Regions from separate parts of the Bradyrhizobium diazoefficiens genome, predicted to be linked through region 1. Evidence: predicted binding sites of a transcription regulator. Region 1 holds the regulator's gene; each other region holds the start of a gene.
The links. Region 1 encodes LexA, which represses DNA repair genes until DNA is damaged. Its sites were predicted from a motif close to TGTTCNNNNTGTGTTCNG; they were not measured.
Positions count from the first base shown of each region.

Region 2: recA (recombinase RecA) is a predicted target of LexA. The motif match lies at 2,332-2,349, and genes of this name have one in related genera.
Region 3: JJC00_RS11615 (DUF3072 domain-containing protein) is a predicted target of LexA. The motif match lies at 2,138-2,155, and genes of this name have one in related genera.

Region 1 is NZ_CP067102.1:4,179,978-4,184,691, reverse strand. It holds gene JJC00_RS19480 (molybdopterin molybdotransferase MoeA) at 1-1,120, shown strand, start outside; gene lexA (transcriptional repressor LexA) at 1,296-1,997, shown strand; gene JJC00_RS19470 (hypothetical protein) at 2,192-2,395, shown strand; gene JJC00_RS19465 (hypothetical protein) at 2,587-3,021, shown strand; gene JJC00_RS19460 (ComEC/Rec2 family competence protein) at 3,032-4,714, opposite strand, start outside.
Region 2 is NZ_CP067102.1:3,267,503-3,272,216, reverse strand. It holds gene JJC00_RS14915 (hypothetical protein) at 65-1,057, opposite strand; gene recA (recombinase RecA) at 1,152-2,240, opposite strand; gene JJC00_RS14905 (P63C domain-containing protein) at 2,770-3,300, opposite strand; gene JJC00_RS14900 (hypothetical protein) at 3,496-3,693, shown strand; gene JJC00_RS38115 (hypothetical protein) at 4,532-4,714, shown strand, end outside.
Region 3 is NZ_CP067102.1:2,557,873-2,562,586, forward strand. It holds gene JJC00_RS11600 (Do family serine endopeptidase) at 1-893, shown strand, start outside; gene JJC00_RS11605 (hypothetical protein) at 1,178-1,540, shown strand; gene JJC00_RS11610 (DUF6496 domain-containing protein) at 1,553-1,834, opposite strand; gene JJC00_RS11615 (DUF3072 domain-containing protein) at 1,907-2,101, opposite strand; gene JJC00_RS11620 (hypothetical protein) at 2,251-2,460, shown strand; gene JJC00_RS11625 (hypothetical protein) at 2,496-2,696, shown strand; gene JJC00_RS11630 (hypothetical protein) at 2,862-3,095, opposite strand; gene JJC00_RS11635 (hypothetical protein) at 3,191-3,460, opposite strand; gene JJC00_RS38065 (hypothetical protein) at 3,482-3,823, shown strand; gene JJC00_RS11645 (sensor histidine kinase) at 3,820-4,714, opposite strand, start outside.

The sequences.
Region 1 (4,714 bases):
CCATCGCGTGCTTGCGCGCGACGTCGCGGCGCGGCGGACGCAGCCGCCGCAGGCGATGTCGGCGATGGATGGCTATGCCGTCCGCGCGGCCGATGCGGCCAGGATTGACACGCAGCTCGCCGTCATTGGCGAGGTCGCTGCCGGCCGTCCGTTTGCGGGAACTGTCGGCGCCGGCGAAGCGGTCCGGATCTTCACTGGTGGCGTCGTTCCCGACGGCGCTGATGCAGTCGTGATCCAGGAGGATACCGTCGCCGATGGCGAGCGCATCGCGATCAAGGAGGCAGCCGTCACCGGGCGGCACATTCGGCCGGCCGGCATCGATTTCTCCGAGAGTGACGTGCTGCTGCACAAGGGCGCCCGGCTCACCGAGCGCGACCTCGCGCTCGCCGCCGGCATGAACCACCCGCACCTTAGCGTCCAGCGTCGTCCAAAGGTCGCGATTCTCGCCACCGGCGACGAGCTGGTGATGCCGGGCGCCACGCCCGGCCATGGCCAGATCGTCTATTCCAATGGCTACGCCTTGCATGCGCTCGCCCGCAGCGAGGGGGCTGACACCATCGACCTCGGGATTGCGGCCGACACGCTTGCCGCCACCACCGCCGGCATCCGCCGCGCGCGCGAATCCGGCGCCGACATCCTGATCACCACGGGCGGTGCCTCGGTCGGCGACCACGATCTGGTGCAGCAGGCGCTCCGCGACGAAGGCACGTCGATGGCGTTCTGGAAGATCGCGATGCGGCCGGGCAAGCCGATGATGAACGGGCAGCTCGGGGCGATGCGCGTGATCGGCCTGCCCGGCAATCCCGTGTCATCCTATGTTTGCGGCTTCCTGTTCATGGTGCCGCTGATTCGCGCGTTGTCGGGCCGTTCGATGGTTCATCACCGCCGCGAACGCGCCGTGCTCGGCCGCGACGTCGGCGCCAATGACCAGCGCGAGGATTATCTGCGCGCCCGCCTCGATGTGCGTGATGACGGCACGCTGATCGCCCTTCCCGTCAATCGCCAGGACTCCTCGCTGCTTGCGAATCTCGCTGCGGCACAGGCACTTCTCGTGCGCGAACCGTTCGCACCGAAGGCCGAAGCGGGAGCGCCCTGCGAGGTGCTGCGACTGCCCGTTTGAGCGCTTCGTTCGCAACCGTTCCGCGAACTTTGTCGCGTTCACGGTAAATTAAGCAGTTGCGGAACATGTATCGAACATATAGTGTCCGTTCATGATTTGTTTCGAGCGTGCAGCGGCTTATTGCCGAATTCACGTCTCGGAATCGAACGACATCAACCGGGGGATTTTGGTCGAGATGTTAACGCGCAAACAATACGAGCTCCTGCGGTTCATCAGCGAGCGCCTGAAGGAAAGCGGCGTGCCGCCCTCCTTCGACGAGATGAAGGACGCGCTCGATCTGCGCTCGAAATCGGGCATCCATCGCCTGATCACTGCGCTCGAGGAGCGCGGCTTCATCCGGCGCCTGCCCAACCGCGCCCGCGCCATCGAGGTGATCAAGCTGCCTGAGCTCCAGGCCGCCGCCGGCAGCCGCCGCGGCTTCACGCCGAGCGTCATCGAAGGCAATCTCGGCAAGGTACGCACGACGTCGAGCCCGCCCGCCGACGAGGGTGAGCGTCCCGTTGCGGTGCCCGTGATGGGCCGGATCGCGGCCGGTACGCCGATCGAGGCGTTGCAGACCCGCAGCCACACCATCAGCGTCCCGCCCGACATGCTCGGCTCGGGCGAGCATTACGCGCTCGAAGTGCGTGGCGACTCAATGGTGGAAGCCGGCATTCTCGATGGCGACATGGCGCTGATCCAGCGCAACGAGAGCGCCGACACCGGCGACATCGTCGTCGCCCTGATCGACGACGAGGAAGCAACCTTGAAGCGTTTCCGCCGCCGTGGCGCCTCGATCGCGCTCGAGCCGGCGAATGCGGCCTATGAGGTCCGCATCCTGCCGCCCAACCGGGTCAAGATCCAGGGCAAGCTGATCGGGCTGTACCGCAAGTACTGAGCGCGTCAAGTACTGAGCGCGTCGCAATCGACGACCACCATCAACGATTGGAGCGGACGATTGTCCGCTCCGGCTGGATAGTCTTTCTGGTTTTGCACAGATTATCCGGCCCCCTCTCCAGCGCTACATCCTCGGCACGCCGCAACGAAGCACGCATCGCTTCGCAGGCCTTTAAGAAGACCGAGGAGGCCACCATGCGCAAGCTCGTATTGAGCACTGTCACGATGGCGCTGATCGCAGCATCAGCGTCGCAAGCCTTCGCGGCACAAAAGCCGCATCACGCCCACAAAGCTCCGCAGGCAACGAACGAACAATTCCGCGATGCCCGCAACGCCGTCACACGGCCCACCCCGCCGGCCTGGCCGTATGCGGGCTGGTCAGCGCCCGCAGGCCGTTGACCGAACGGCTCTCCAAATGCATGAGAGCAGGCTTTGTTCCTCACGTATTTGAAAAAGATATTGTGATGGCGGCTTGCGGATCCAAGCCGCAGATTTGCCCCCAACATCGCATATGATCACAGGCTTCCACTCTGATAGAGGCCTGCGCCTCAGAAGAGGCGCGGTGCTCTATCCCGATTGAGGAGCACCCGATGTGTGACTATAGCCTGCATGCCGTCGCGACCCGTCCCGCAGAGGTTGGCGAGACGATCGTCACGACAACGTTCCGTGGCACCTCGACGCGCGGCTTCGCTTCCGAAGCCGACATGTCAGTTGCGGTCTGCCTGCTGCCGGGAACGGAGCTCGCCTTCGCCGACAACGTCCGCTACGATAATCGCTGGATCTGGACGCGCACCGTCAACTCGCGCGTCGGCAAGTTCGGCAAGGTCGATCCGCACGTTCCTGATCGTCATCACGACGCGATCGAATTCCCCGACGGCAAATACGTGCTGGTGACGCAGCTCGTGGAAGGCCAGCGTGCAACCGTGCTGCAGCTGCCCGTGACGCAGCCGCTCGGCGAGCGCGAGCACAAGCCGCATGTCATCGCCGACAGCCACTCGACGTCCCCGCGTCTGCCGATCGGCTGATAGGTCGACCTCAGTCCTCGGCCTGAAGGTCGGCCTCTGACGGCGTTGCGTCTTTGGCGCGCGGAGCCGCCGACCTTGGCATGAGGGTCCGTTCGAAATCTCCATCGCCGGCCGCCGCCGGCGACCAGGGGCGGTTTGCACCCCTCGACTTCACCGCCGCAATCGCAAAACCGTCGCCACGCTGCGTCAGCGCCAGCGCGCCCTGGCGCGCGAGACGCGGCCGATCGACCACCATGGCACCGCAATCCGGCGGCGCGGGCCTTGACGTCACCACCAGTGCCGCGCGGCTGCAATCGTCGTTCAGCGCGTCGATGCGCAGCGCCTGCGCAATCATCCGGCCGTCGGCGAGTGGCGTCACGCAGCCGGACTCGTCACACGACACGCCTTTACTGAGCGAGGCGCTGGCCGCATCGCGCGGGTCGGCGTCCGCCGCGAGCCACTCCTTGATCAGGAAATTGTCCTTGTTGGTCCTCATCAGATGCAGCTGCCCGTCCCTGCCCCGCACCGCGACGCTCTGGCCGTCACCGGCGATAAGGATGTCGGGTTGCCGGACCGACAGACCCCAGACGGTTGCCGCCATGAGGACGAAGGCGCCCGACCAGCGCAGCGGCGTGCGCAGCAGGCCCATCAGGATCAGGCCGAGGCTCGCAGCGATCAGCGGCGCGGTGCCGAAGGCGGCGATGTGCCCGATCGCGCCGGGCAGCGCGGCGACCCAGCGCGACACCGCCACCATCCAGTCGATCCCGATTCCCATCAGCCACCAGAACACACCGTCGAGCCCGAACGGGGCCGCGAGCAATCCCAGCAGTCCAGCAGGCATCACCAGCGCCGACACCACCGGCATCGCGCCGAGATTGGCGAGCACGCCGTAGGGCGTGACGCGGTGGAAATGGAAGGCGGCATAGGGCGTGGTCGCGAGCCCCGCGATCATCGAGGCCATGAACAACATCGCGATCTCGCGACCGCCCCACAGGGCGATGCGCGCAGTCGTCGAATGATCGGGAGATGCGAACAGGTTCGGCATGCCGATCTGCACCAGCGCCACAAGCCCAAGCGTTGCCGCAAAGGACATCTGGAAGCTCGGATGCACCAGCGCCTCCGGCGCGACCGCAAGCACGATCAGAGCCGCCACCGCCAGCGTGCGGAACGTGATCGCGCGGCGATCGACCATGACAGCGATCAGCACCACTGCCGTCATGAAGAACGACCTTTGGGTCGCAACCTCCGCGCCCGAGAGCAGCAAATAGAATGCGGACGCGACCAGCGCCGCGGCGGCCGACCATTTCTTGATTGCGAAGCCGGCCGCGAGCCCGGGGATCAGCGCCAGCAGCGCGCGGACCGCAAAGAAGACGACGCCGGCGACGACGGCCATGTGATAGCCGGAGATCGACAGCACATGGCCGAGGCCGGAGATGAACATCGCGTCGTTGACGGGCGTGGTGATCGCATCGCGGCGGCCAGTCAAAAGCGCAGTCGCGATGGCGCGGTTGTCGCCATCGAGCGTGGCGCGGATCCGCGCGTCGATCGCATCGCGCAGGCCTTGCATCACCGCCGCATAGCGTAGCCGCAGGCCTCCGACATCGGGCGGCACTGATGCCGTGATCGCGCCCATCACGAAACCGGAGGCGCCGATGCCCTGGAAGAACATGTCGCGCGAGAAATCGTAGCTGCCCGGCCGCAACGGCGCGAGCGG
Region 2 (4,714 bases), 910 kb from region 1:
TTTCGTTCGCGTTGAAACTGGTGGGCACGGCGCTTGCGCGCCTTTGCCCACCTACGGGCGCGACTTAGGGTGCAACCAGCGAACGGGTCTGCGGATTCCAACGCCAAAGCCGTTCGTTGGTGAGAAGCGTACCACCCCACCAGCGCCGAATCGGGTTGTGGCGGCGGAAATCCTCCCGGCCTTCAAGGACCGCTCGGCCCAGTTCGGTCAGCGACAGCCGGCTCCGGCGAAAGGCTGCGTTGCGACCTCGTGCATTGTCCGGATCGAGTGTCGCCAGCTTGCCGTCCAGACCTGCAATGGCGGGCGCCGGGCCGAAAGCAAGTCCTTCGAGCAACGCACCCAACTCCCACGGATCGAACACGCGTGACCCGAGCGCGCCCGGCCGAAACAGCGCGTCGGTGCGATTGTGTCCACTCGCGATCAGTTCGAGAAGCCGCGCCTCGGTCGCCCCCAGTCCCGTCGCCGACGACGGCAGTTCTGCGAGCAGGTCCTCCATGGCCGGCTTCACGAAGGACAGCTTGCCGAGCGGCCTGTCGAGCAGCCCGGCGCAGAGCGCGGGCGTCGGCGCGCGGTAGGCCTCCCAGGCCATGCTGGCGATCTCAAAATCGCCTTCTGCGATATCGAACTCCCGCACGTCGCGATGACGAATCTCCGCGGGATCTGCTGCACGCAGTTCGAAATCGACAAATCGTAATCTCAGATTCGCTGGTATGGATGGCCGGGAACGCAGATAGTCGAGGATCCAGATCAACTGCAGCTGACTGTTTGGTTCAGGGTCGAACCAGAGCTCGATGAACTCGACGCCGTAAGTCTCGCAGAAGCAGAGTAATGCGCCTTCCCGATCCAGACGCTGGACATAGGGCAATTGGCGGACGCAATCAGACCAGATGATCTCTTCAAAAATTCTGTTCGCGCGTCCACCGAGATAGCGATTGAGGTGTTCGGCCGAGGGAAGTGGCCCCGACACGAAGCGAAAGATGAACGGGACGACCATGTCGGCGCGATCCGCATGAGCAAGACCAACGCCCGACGAACTGGTCAGGATCACGCGCCTCATGGCATCGAGCGCCCCAAAAAGAAACGGGCACAGACGACGTCGGCAACTCAACGTCCTCAGCGCCCGCTCCTCGCGAAAACTCTACCGGTCAGACTTACTCTTCCGCCGGCTCCTCGCCGTCGGCGTCACGCTCCGGCGCGCCGGCCAGGATCTGCTCTGCGATCAGGCCGGAGTTCTGGCGGATCGAGGTCTCGATCTTGGCGGTGATATCGGGGTTGGCCTTCAGGAACGCTTTCGAATTCTCGCGGCCCTGGCCGAGGCGCTGGCTGTCATAGGAGAACCAGGCGCCCGACTTTTCGACGATGCCGGCCTTGACGCCAAGATCGAGGATCTCGCCCATCTTGGAGACACCCTCGCCGTACATGATGTCGAACTCGACCTGCTTGAACGGCGGCGCCAGCTTGTTCTTCACCACCTTCACGCGCGTGGTGTTGCCGACCACTTCATCGCGCTCCTTGATCGCGCCGATGCGGCGGATGTCGAGGCGGACGGAGGCGTAGAACTTCAGCGCGTTGCCGCCGGTCGTGGTTTCCGGCGAGCCGTACATCACACCGATCTTCATGCGGATCTGGTTGATGAAGATCACCATGGTGTTGGACTTGTTGATGGAGGCCGTCAGCTTGCGCAGCGCCTGGCTCATCAGACGGGCCTGCAGACCCGGCAACGCATCGCCCATCTCGCCCTCGAGCTCGGCCTTCGGCACCAGCGCCGCAACCGAATCGACCACCAGAACGTCGACTGCACCCGAGCGCACCAGCGTGTCGCAGATTTCCAGCGCCTGCTCGCCGGTGTCCGGCTGGGAGATCAGGAGCTCGTCGATGTTGACGCCGAGCTTGCGGGCATAGACCGGGTCGAGCGCGTGTTCGGCGTCGATGAAGGCGCAGATGCCGCCCTTCTTCTGCCCTTCCGCCACCGTGTGCAACGCCAGCGTGGTCTTGCCCGAGGATTCCGGCCCGTAGATTTCGACGACACGTCCCTTGGGCAGGCCGCCGATGCCGAGCGCGATATCAAGCCCGAGCGAGCCCGACGAGACCGCCTCGACATCCATCGACCGGTCGTTCTTGCCGAGCTTCATCACCGAGCCCTTGCCGAACTGGCGCTCGATCTGGGAGAGCGCGGCGGCCAGAGCTTTACTCTTGTCCATGGAAGATCCTTCGACGATACGCAGGGCAGTGGTGGACATTGGTCGTGCTCCTTATGGCGAGGATTCGGGTGCGGGACAAACGATTGGCGCGGCGGGTCGTCGATAAAAACAACGTACACTATTTGTTCTAGGTTCGCAATATGTTCTTTTGCAGATTTCGGTGCTGGCCTGTTTTGACCCCTAGTGGCCTAAGTTGAATTTCGCAGTGGCCTAGTTTGAATTTTGCGCATTGTCTTGTGATGCGCGAGTCCGATGCAGACTGGTTCCTCAATCAGGCTCAGGAGTGCCTGCGAGAGGCTGAGGGAACTAGGAACCCGATCGATAAAGAAGCGTGGTTGCGGCTTGCCGAGGATTGGATGAAGCTCGCGCAAGCCGCCAAAGACCGGGAGCAATAAGTCGGTATAGGCTAAGGAACGATCGCCTTCGTGGCGCGTCTGTTTGGAGCCCCCAGCCAGACAGGTAGCCCCCCGACTGCTGGAGGAAAACTCGCATCAGGCGGGTTGGCGGCCCCCACCTTGGGGCCGTTTAAATTTTCCTAAGGCCGCCTCAGTGGGCGGCCTCTTTCGTTTCAGGCGGCGGCAAACGCTCCATGCCTGCGTATGTAGAATGGAAGTTGTGGCGTCTCATTAAATCGAGGCAGCGAGCGGTCGAGCATTTCGTAGAATTCCGCCCAATTGCGAGCACCGCGCATAGTGGCTAGGACTTCCTTGAAGTGATCGACCAGTTTTGGATGACCTGTCTCTGGCGTCAGCATTTGAAAAAGTTTGTGCTTCGGTCGCCCTTTGTCGTCTCTCGGAATTTTTCGCTTCAACTCCTCAAGCACTGCCGGGGCAAGGCGAGCATAAATGATATCGTTCGTCCAATGGCCGATCACTCCGGGACGCTTTGACGACTCAGAATTGTAGCTCCAGTTGTTGAGCCTGTAGATGTGCTCGTAATAGGCGGCTGGGAACGTCTTGACGTAGGGCTGCAAAATCTTTGCGACAAACTTCTCAAGGATCGCAGCAATACTTTGCTCGGTTCTGAGCCTGTCATAACCAGTCGCGCGGTCGATCAGATCGTTGATGGGCGTGATTAGTGAGCGCCTTACGGTCCGCACCCTCGGTTGATTTTGCGAGTATCCTAATTTCGATCCCGACCATCCCCCGGCAATGTATCAAGGAATTTGCTCCCGACGAACGAATTGCGAGCCGGTGTCTCCGCTGATTGAACACTTGCGTTTTAATGTTCCGGATCGAACTCCAGCGCCCCGAAAAGGTTTATAGTGGAACCTGGTTTCAAGCGGGAGGAGGTCATGACGCGCCTCCGGTTCAAACAGGACAGATCGCTAGGCGAACGGCTCATCCAAGAAGCGCGGCAAGCACGCGAGAAAGCTAAACAATTGCCGCCGGGAGAGGAGAGCGAAATCCTCCTCAAGAAAGCCCGGGAAGCCGAAATCACGGCCAGCATCGATCAATGGCTGAACTCGCCGGGCCTCAAGCCTCCGATTTAAAAGTAAGGCCGCCTCGGTTGGCGGCCTCTTTCATTTGGATAGCTCGTGATTGCCGGCCTCATCCAACTCCTCTTGGTCGGCCAAGAATCCGCCTCTGCGGGTGCGGAAGACGACAGTAAAAGGCCCCAACTCGGGGCTGGCGGAGCTGAGGCCAAGTTACTGGACCAGCTAGGCTTACGCCGGTTCAGGCACGTCAACATGCACTAAGACAGCCTTGTGCGCGATACAGCGGGCGGCGTACCTCGAAAGGGCAGGATGTTCGCTAATTCCCCTCCGCGGGTGTCCTAACTAGCTAGGCCAGCCTGATTCCGGTGCTGTCCGCGTTCGATGACCTCCAGTCGCATGAACGAGATCAGGCAAACCGTCAGAGCATCACCGCGCTCTGGGCTCAACGATCACTGCGGAGGACTGATCCGCCTCTACGGGCTGGTCCTAGCACCGGGCGCTAGAGCCGCTTCGGCGCAGCCGAATCGAGGCGCGCGTTTGCCAGTTTTTGCTCGCGCCCAAATAGTGCGCACCAACAAATGATGAAAAAAGGGCCCCAGCTCGCGAATTGGGGGGCGATGGAGCTGGGGCCAACTTGGGGTCGCCCTTGGGGAAGGGCACCGGGAAAACTTGGCAACGGCGCGAAGGTTCCTATCCTAATTTCAAATCGCGGATGTCCCAATTGGGACAGCCGGATTTCGGCGCTGGCGTGTTTCCGGCCTCAGTGCCCTGACTTGAAAACGGCCGTGGCCTGATTTGAATTTCAAGCATTTGTTAATGACGGAACCACATGGCGGGGCTAACATTTTATCTGCAGATCCAACGGTTAGGACCCGTATGCACGAGGCCCGTCATGCAGCACCGCCGCCGGTTCAAGCAAACCCTGTCCCTTGAAGAACGCCTCGCCCAGGAAGCCGAACGCCTAAGAGCACAGGCCCAGAGGCTCCCGCCCGGCTCTGAGCGCGAAGCCCTCCTCCTCAAAGCCAGACAGGCTGAAACAGGCTCGCACATGAGCGAGTGGCTGCGATCTCCCGGA
Region 3 (4,714 bases), 1.6 Mb from region 1:
TCGGCGGCACCGTCACGGCCGGTATCGTCTCGGCCAGCGGCCGCGACATCGGCAACGGTCCCTATGACGACTTTATCCAGATCGATGCGCCGATCAACAAGGGCAATTCCGGCGGCCCGGCCTTCGACATGAACGGCAACGTGATCGGCGTGAACACCGCGATCTTCTCGCCCTCGGGCGGCTCGGTCGGCATCGGCTTCGATATTCCGTCCTCGACCGCCAAGCTTGTGGTCGCGCAGCTGAAGGATAAGGGCGCCGTCACCCGCGGCTGGCTCGGTGTGCAGGTGCAGCCGGTGACCGCAGAAATCGCCGACAGCCTCGGCCTGAAGGCGGCGCGCGGCGCAATCGTCGACAACCCGCAGGACGGCAGCCCGGCGGCGAAGGCCGGCATCGAGGCGGGCGACGTCATCACCGCCGTCAACGGCACCGCGATCAAGGACTCCCGCGATCTCGCCCGCACCATCGCCACGCTGGCACCAGGTACGTCCGTGAAGCTCGATGTCGTCCACAAGGGCGACACCAAGACGGTGACGCTGGCGCTCGGCGAACTGCCGAACGAGCGGCAAGCCAAAGGAAGCGGCAATACTGACGACGGCAAGACGCAGCAGGCCCCCGGCACGCCGCGCCTCGGCCTCAGCCTGGCGCCGGCCGGCGACGTCCAGGGCGCAGGCCAGAAGGGCGTCGTGGTCACCGAGGTCGACCCGCAGGGGCCGGCGGCGCAGCGCGGCATCCAGACCGGCGACGTCATCCTCAACGTCGGCGGCAAGGCGGTCGCCAATGTCGGCGACGTCCGCTCCGAGCTGGCGCAGGCCAAATCGTCCGGCAAGAACAGCGTGCTGCTGCAGGTGAAGAACGCGGAGGCGACTCGTTTCGTGGCGGTGCCGCTCGCCTGATTTGTTTGCCTCTCTTGGCCTCGACGGCAAATTCAAAAGGCGGCCTGCGGGCCGCCTTTTTCGTGCGCGCTTGCGAGATACCCACAGGCCGCCGATAACATTCTCGTTAACGGCAGCGATGATGACGGGTTCGTCCGAAAAAGCCGCGTTCGCTCGTCATACTTTGGAGGAGCGTGTGGGCTTCGGCGGCAATGACGGCGCCGAGGCAAAGTGCAGGAGTGGAACTTCGGACGTCCGGCGGCTTTGTGGAACCGGCCGGTAGTTCGCATTTGATCGGTGCCGACATGGATCGATTGAAACTCTCGCTGAAGCTTGCGCTGCTCGCGGCGCCTTTCGTGCTGTCGTCCGGAAGTGCCATGGGGCGCGATGACGGCCGCTTCACCGACTCGCCACTAAAGCCGTGGTTCGACAGCCTACGCAGCCATCTCGGTCCGTGCTGTTCGGATGCCGACGGCGTTGCCGTGGCCGATCCTGATTGGGACTCGCACAACGGGCACTACCGGGTCCGTCTTGATGGGCAGTGGGTTGAGGTCCCCGATGAAGCCGTGATCACCGAGCCGAACCGCGCCGGCCGCACCATGGTTTGGCCGGTCAAGACGGCGTTCGGCATTTCGATCCGTTGCTTCATGCCCGGCACCATGACCTGACGCCGGCCGGCGTCAGCGCTTGGCGGATTTGCGCTTCGAGTTCTTCTTCTTGGTCGTCTTCTTCTTGGTCTTCTTCTTGGATGCCTTTCGCTTCGACGCCTTCTTTGGGACCTTCTTACCCTTCGCGCGCGCTTCCGACAGGCCGATCGCGATCGCCTGCTTGCGGCTCTTCACGCGCCCACCGCGCCCGCCGCGTCCGCTCTTCGCGGTACCCTTCTTGTAACGCCGCATCTCGCGCTCGACGTCGCTGCCGGAGCTCCGTGAGTAGCGGCGTTTCTTTGCCTTGCGTGCCATCAACTCTCTCCCTTGGCCCCGGAAGAGAACAGGAGTGCTGACGTAACGTTCCAAAGGCGCCGGCTGTGTGCCTCAGAAGGAGTTTGCGAGCTCGATCTCCGCTTCAAGCACCTGGATGCGGCGCGCGGCTTCGGCAGAGGACAGACCGCGATCGTATTGGGCGGGCTGATAGGCCTCTTCACTGAGCCGCTTTAGCCGCAGCCCTTGCGCCCGGGTCATCTGCTCCATCAGAAAAGCCTTGGCGTCGTATTTACCCTGAACCTGCATGTCCGCTCTCCATTCTGAATTCGTGGCTTGACTATATGTTCTTATTTTGTTCTAACAAGTCGTGGACAACAGAATTGATGAAATTCGACGTAAAATCAGCGCCTTGAGGCTGGAAATGATGCCACGCAGGCGACGGATGGAGACAGGCGGTGGAGGAAGACCCGGACACCTACCGGATTCTGAAACTACGCGCCGAGATCCTCGAATTGGGCTCTGCGATCCGGCAATTGCAGCGTGAGGGCCTCGACGATGCTGCGGCCCAGCTCCTGATTGCACGCAAGCGGGCGCAGCTCGACCACCTCGTGAAGGCGGGCTCCGCAAGTCGCCGCCTTAACATCACTGACATCCGACGCAGCTAAAGCGGTCGCGCAACGCGACATGCCGGAGCTCGTCCATGCCGGATGCCGAAATGGCCGCCCTGCTGCGGGCGGTGCTCGATGAAGTCTGTGCTGAAATTCCTCCGTGGGATACGACGACGCGCGGACGCGTTGGCGCACGACTGAGCGATCTTGTTCGAGCGCGGCAATGTTCGGTCGACGATTTGAGGCGGGCCGGCCGGGATGCTCTGATCCGCGCCCCGACCATGTGGCGCTGAGCGAGGATGACCTTGAAGCCTTCAGGCGCCAAGATCATCGAAGAGATCAAGGAAGGGCGCGACACCCAACGTAGCGCAGCGTGAACCGGCGCATGAGGGAGCTGCGAACACGCAACGAAAAGCCCCGCGTCGCCGCGGGGCTTTTTATTGCCGTGAGGGCCGCGCCTACTTGCTCATTCCGTTCTGGGGCTTGGTCATGCTGCCACCCTGATCGCTGCCAGGCCCGGCACCGCCCTGGCCGGACGCGTCGGGAGGAACGGTCTTCTTCATGTTCGCGCCCGTTGTGGTCTGCGACATAGAGGAGTGGTGCTTCTTGTGCGATTTCGCTTCAGCTGCGAACGGCGCGGCGGCAAGGCCGGTTGCCAACATCACGGCGAGAGCCAGCTTGGTCGTCTTCATGTGGGGGAACTCCCTGAGTTGAATTGACGCAGGCAGCCAACTATCATTTGCCCCCAGGAGTTCCCAACAAAGCGTCACTGTCGTTCGCGCTTGCTTCAAGACTCCTTGTCCTCGTCGAGGATGAATACGACGCCCGTCAATGCGGCGCCGATGGCAAACGTCGTCACCATCGTGCCGACAAAGACGAAGGCTGCCGCACGGCCACCATGGTTCAGCAGTTCTGCGACCGCAGGATTGGCCAGAATGAGCGCGAGTGTGAAGGTCAGACCGAGTGCCGCGCCCATCATCGCATGCGTCATCAGCTTGATGACGCCGGCGGGAGAGATCAGACTTTGCGACTGTTTCGGCGACTTTTTTGTGCGCATGGAACTGCCGATCGATCTGGCGTGAAAACGCGCGCGGTGATCACGGGTTCCACCTTCATGAAGGAATTGTTATCAGCCGCTTCATCCGACGTTCATGCCGACTTTGCGAGGATAAACGCCATCAACACGGGAACATTCGATATGGGCAAGGTGGTCTTTCTCTATCGCTCGCTGGCCTACCGTAACGCAGCGGCCGACATGCTGCGCAAGGCACGCAAGCTGCCGCGCGGTGCAGAGCGCAGCGCCGCCCGCCGCTACGCGACGGCGTTGCGTGATCTCGCGCAAACGGAAGCCTGGCTCGAGGGGCGCGTCGCTGACGAACCGCGGCCGTTGCCACGGTTGAAGGTCGCTAGGTCGCGCTAACCCGACGCGCGCTGAAGTTCGGGAGAGGTGCTGGCCTCGTACTTGTCCTGCGCCCCCGATGTCGCCGCGCTCTTGCGCGTCAACGGCACATCGAGACGGCACAGCAGGCCCTCTGAACGCCAATCGAACTGGGCCTGTCCGCCGAGCTGGGATTCAACACTGGCCAGCAGGCTTCTTGTGCCGAAGCCACGCGACTTCGGCGTCCTGACCAGCGGCCCTCCGGTCTCCTCCCAGGTCAAGACGAGGAGATCGTTCTCGGCCTGCCAGCCGATCGCGAGCCGCCCCGACCGGGTCGACAGCGCGCCATACTTGGCCGAATTGGTGAAGAGCTCGTGCAGCGCCAGCGCCAGCGTCTGTGCGGTCGCCGGCGGCAACTGCACTTCGGGACCCGCGAGCTTGATCTGTCCGCCGAGCGAATAGGGCGCAAGTTCCTCCTCGATCAGCTTGGAGAGCTCGGCACCCTGCCAGCTCGACAGCGACAGGATGGTGTGCACGCGCGCCAGCGCATTGATGCGCCCCTCGACGGCGCTGACATAAGCCTTGACCTCGTCGGCGCGGGTGAGGCGCACGATCGATTGCGCCAGCGCCAGCGCATTCTTGGCGCGGTGATCGACTTCCCGCGCCAGCAGGTTCTGCCGTTCCTCGGCGCGCTTGCGTTCGGTGATATCGACGGTGACGCCGCTCACCCGCACGACGCGACCGCCCGGATCCACCGTTGCGGCCGCCGTGCCGACGCACCAGCGCACCTCGCCATCGGGCCGGCGGACGCGAAACTCTCCTTCATGGGCATGGGCACCGGTATTGAACGCGGCAATCGCCTGACCGAACTGGTCGACGTCATCCGGGTGCAGTAGCGCCTGGATGTTGGCAGAGGTGACGTTGAAGGTCTCA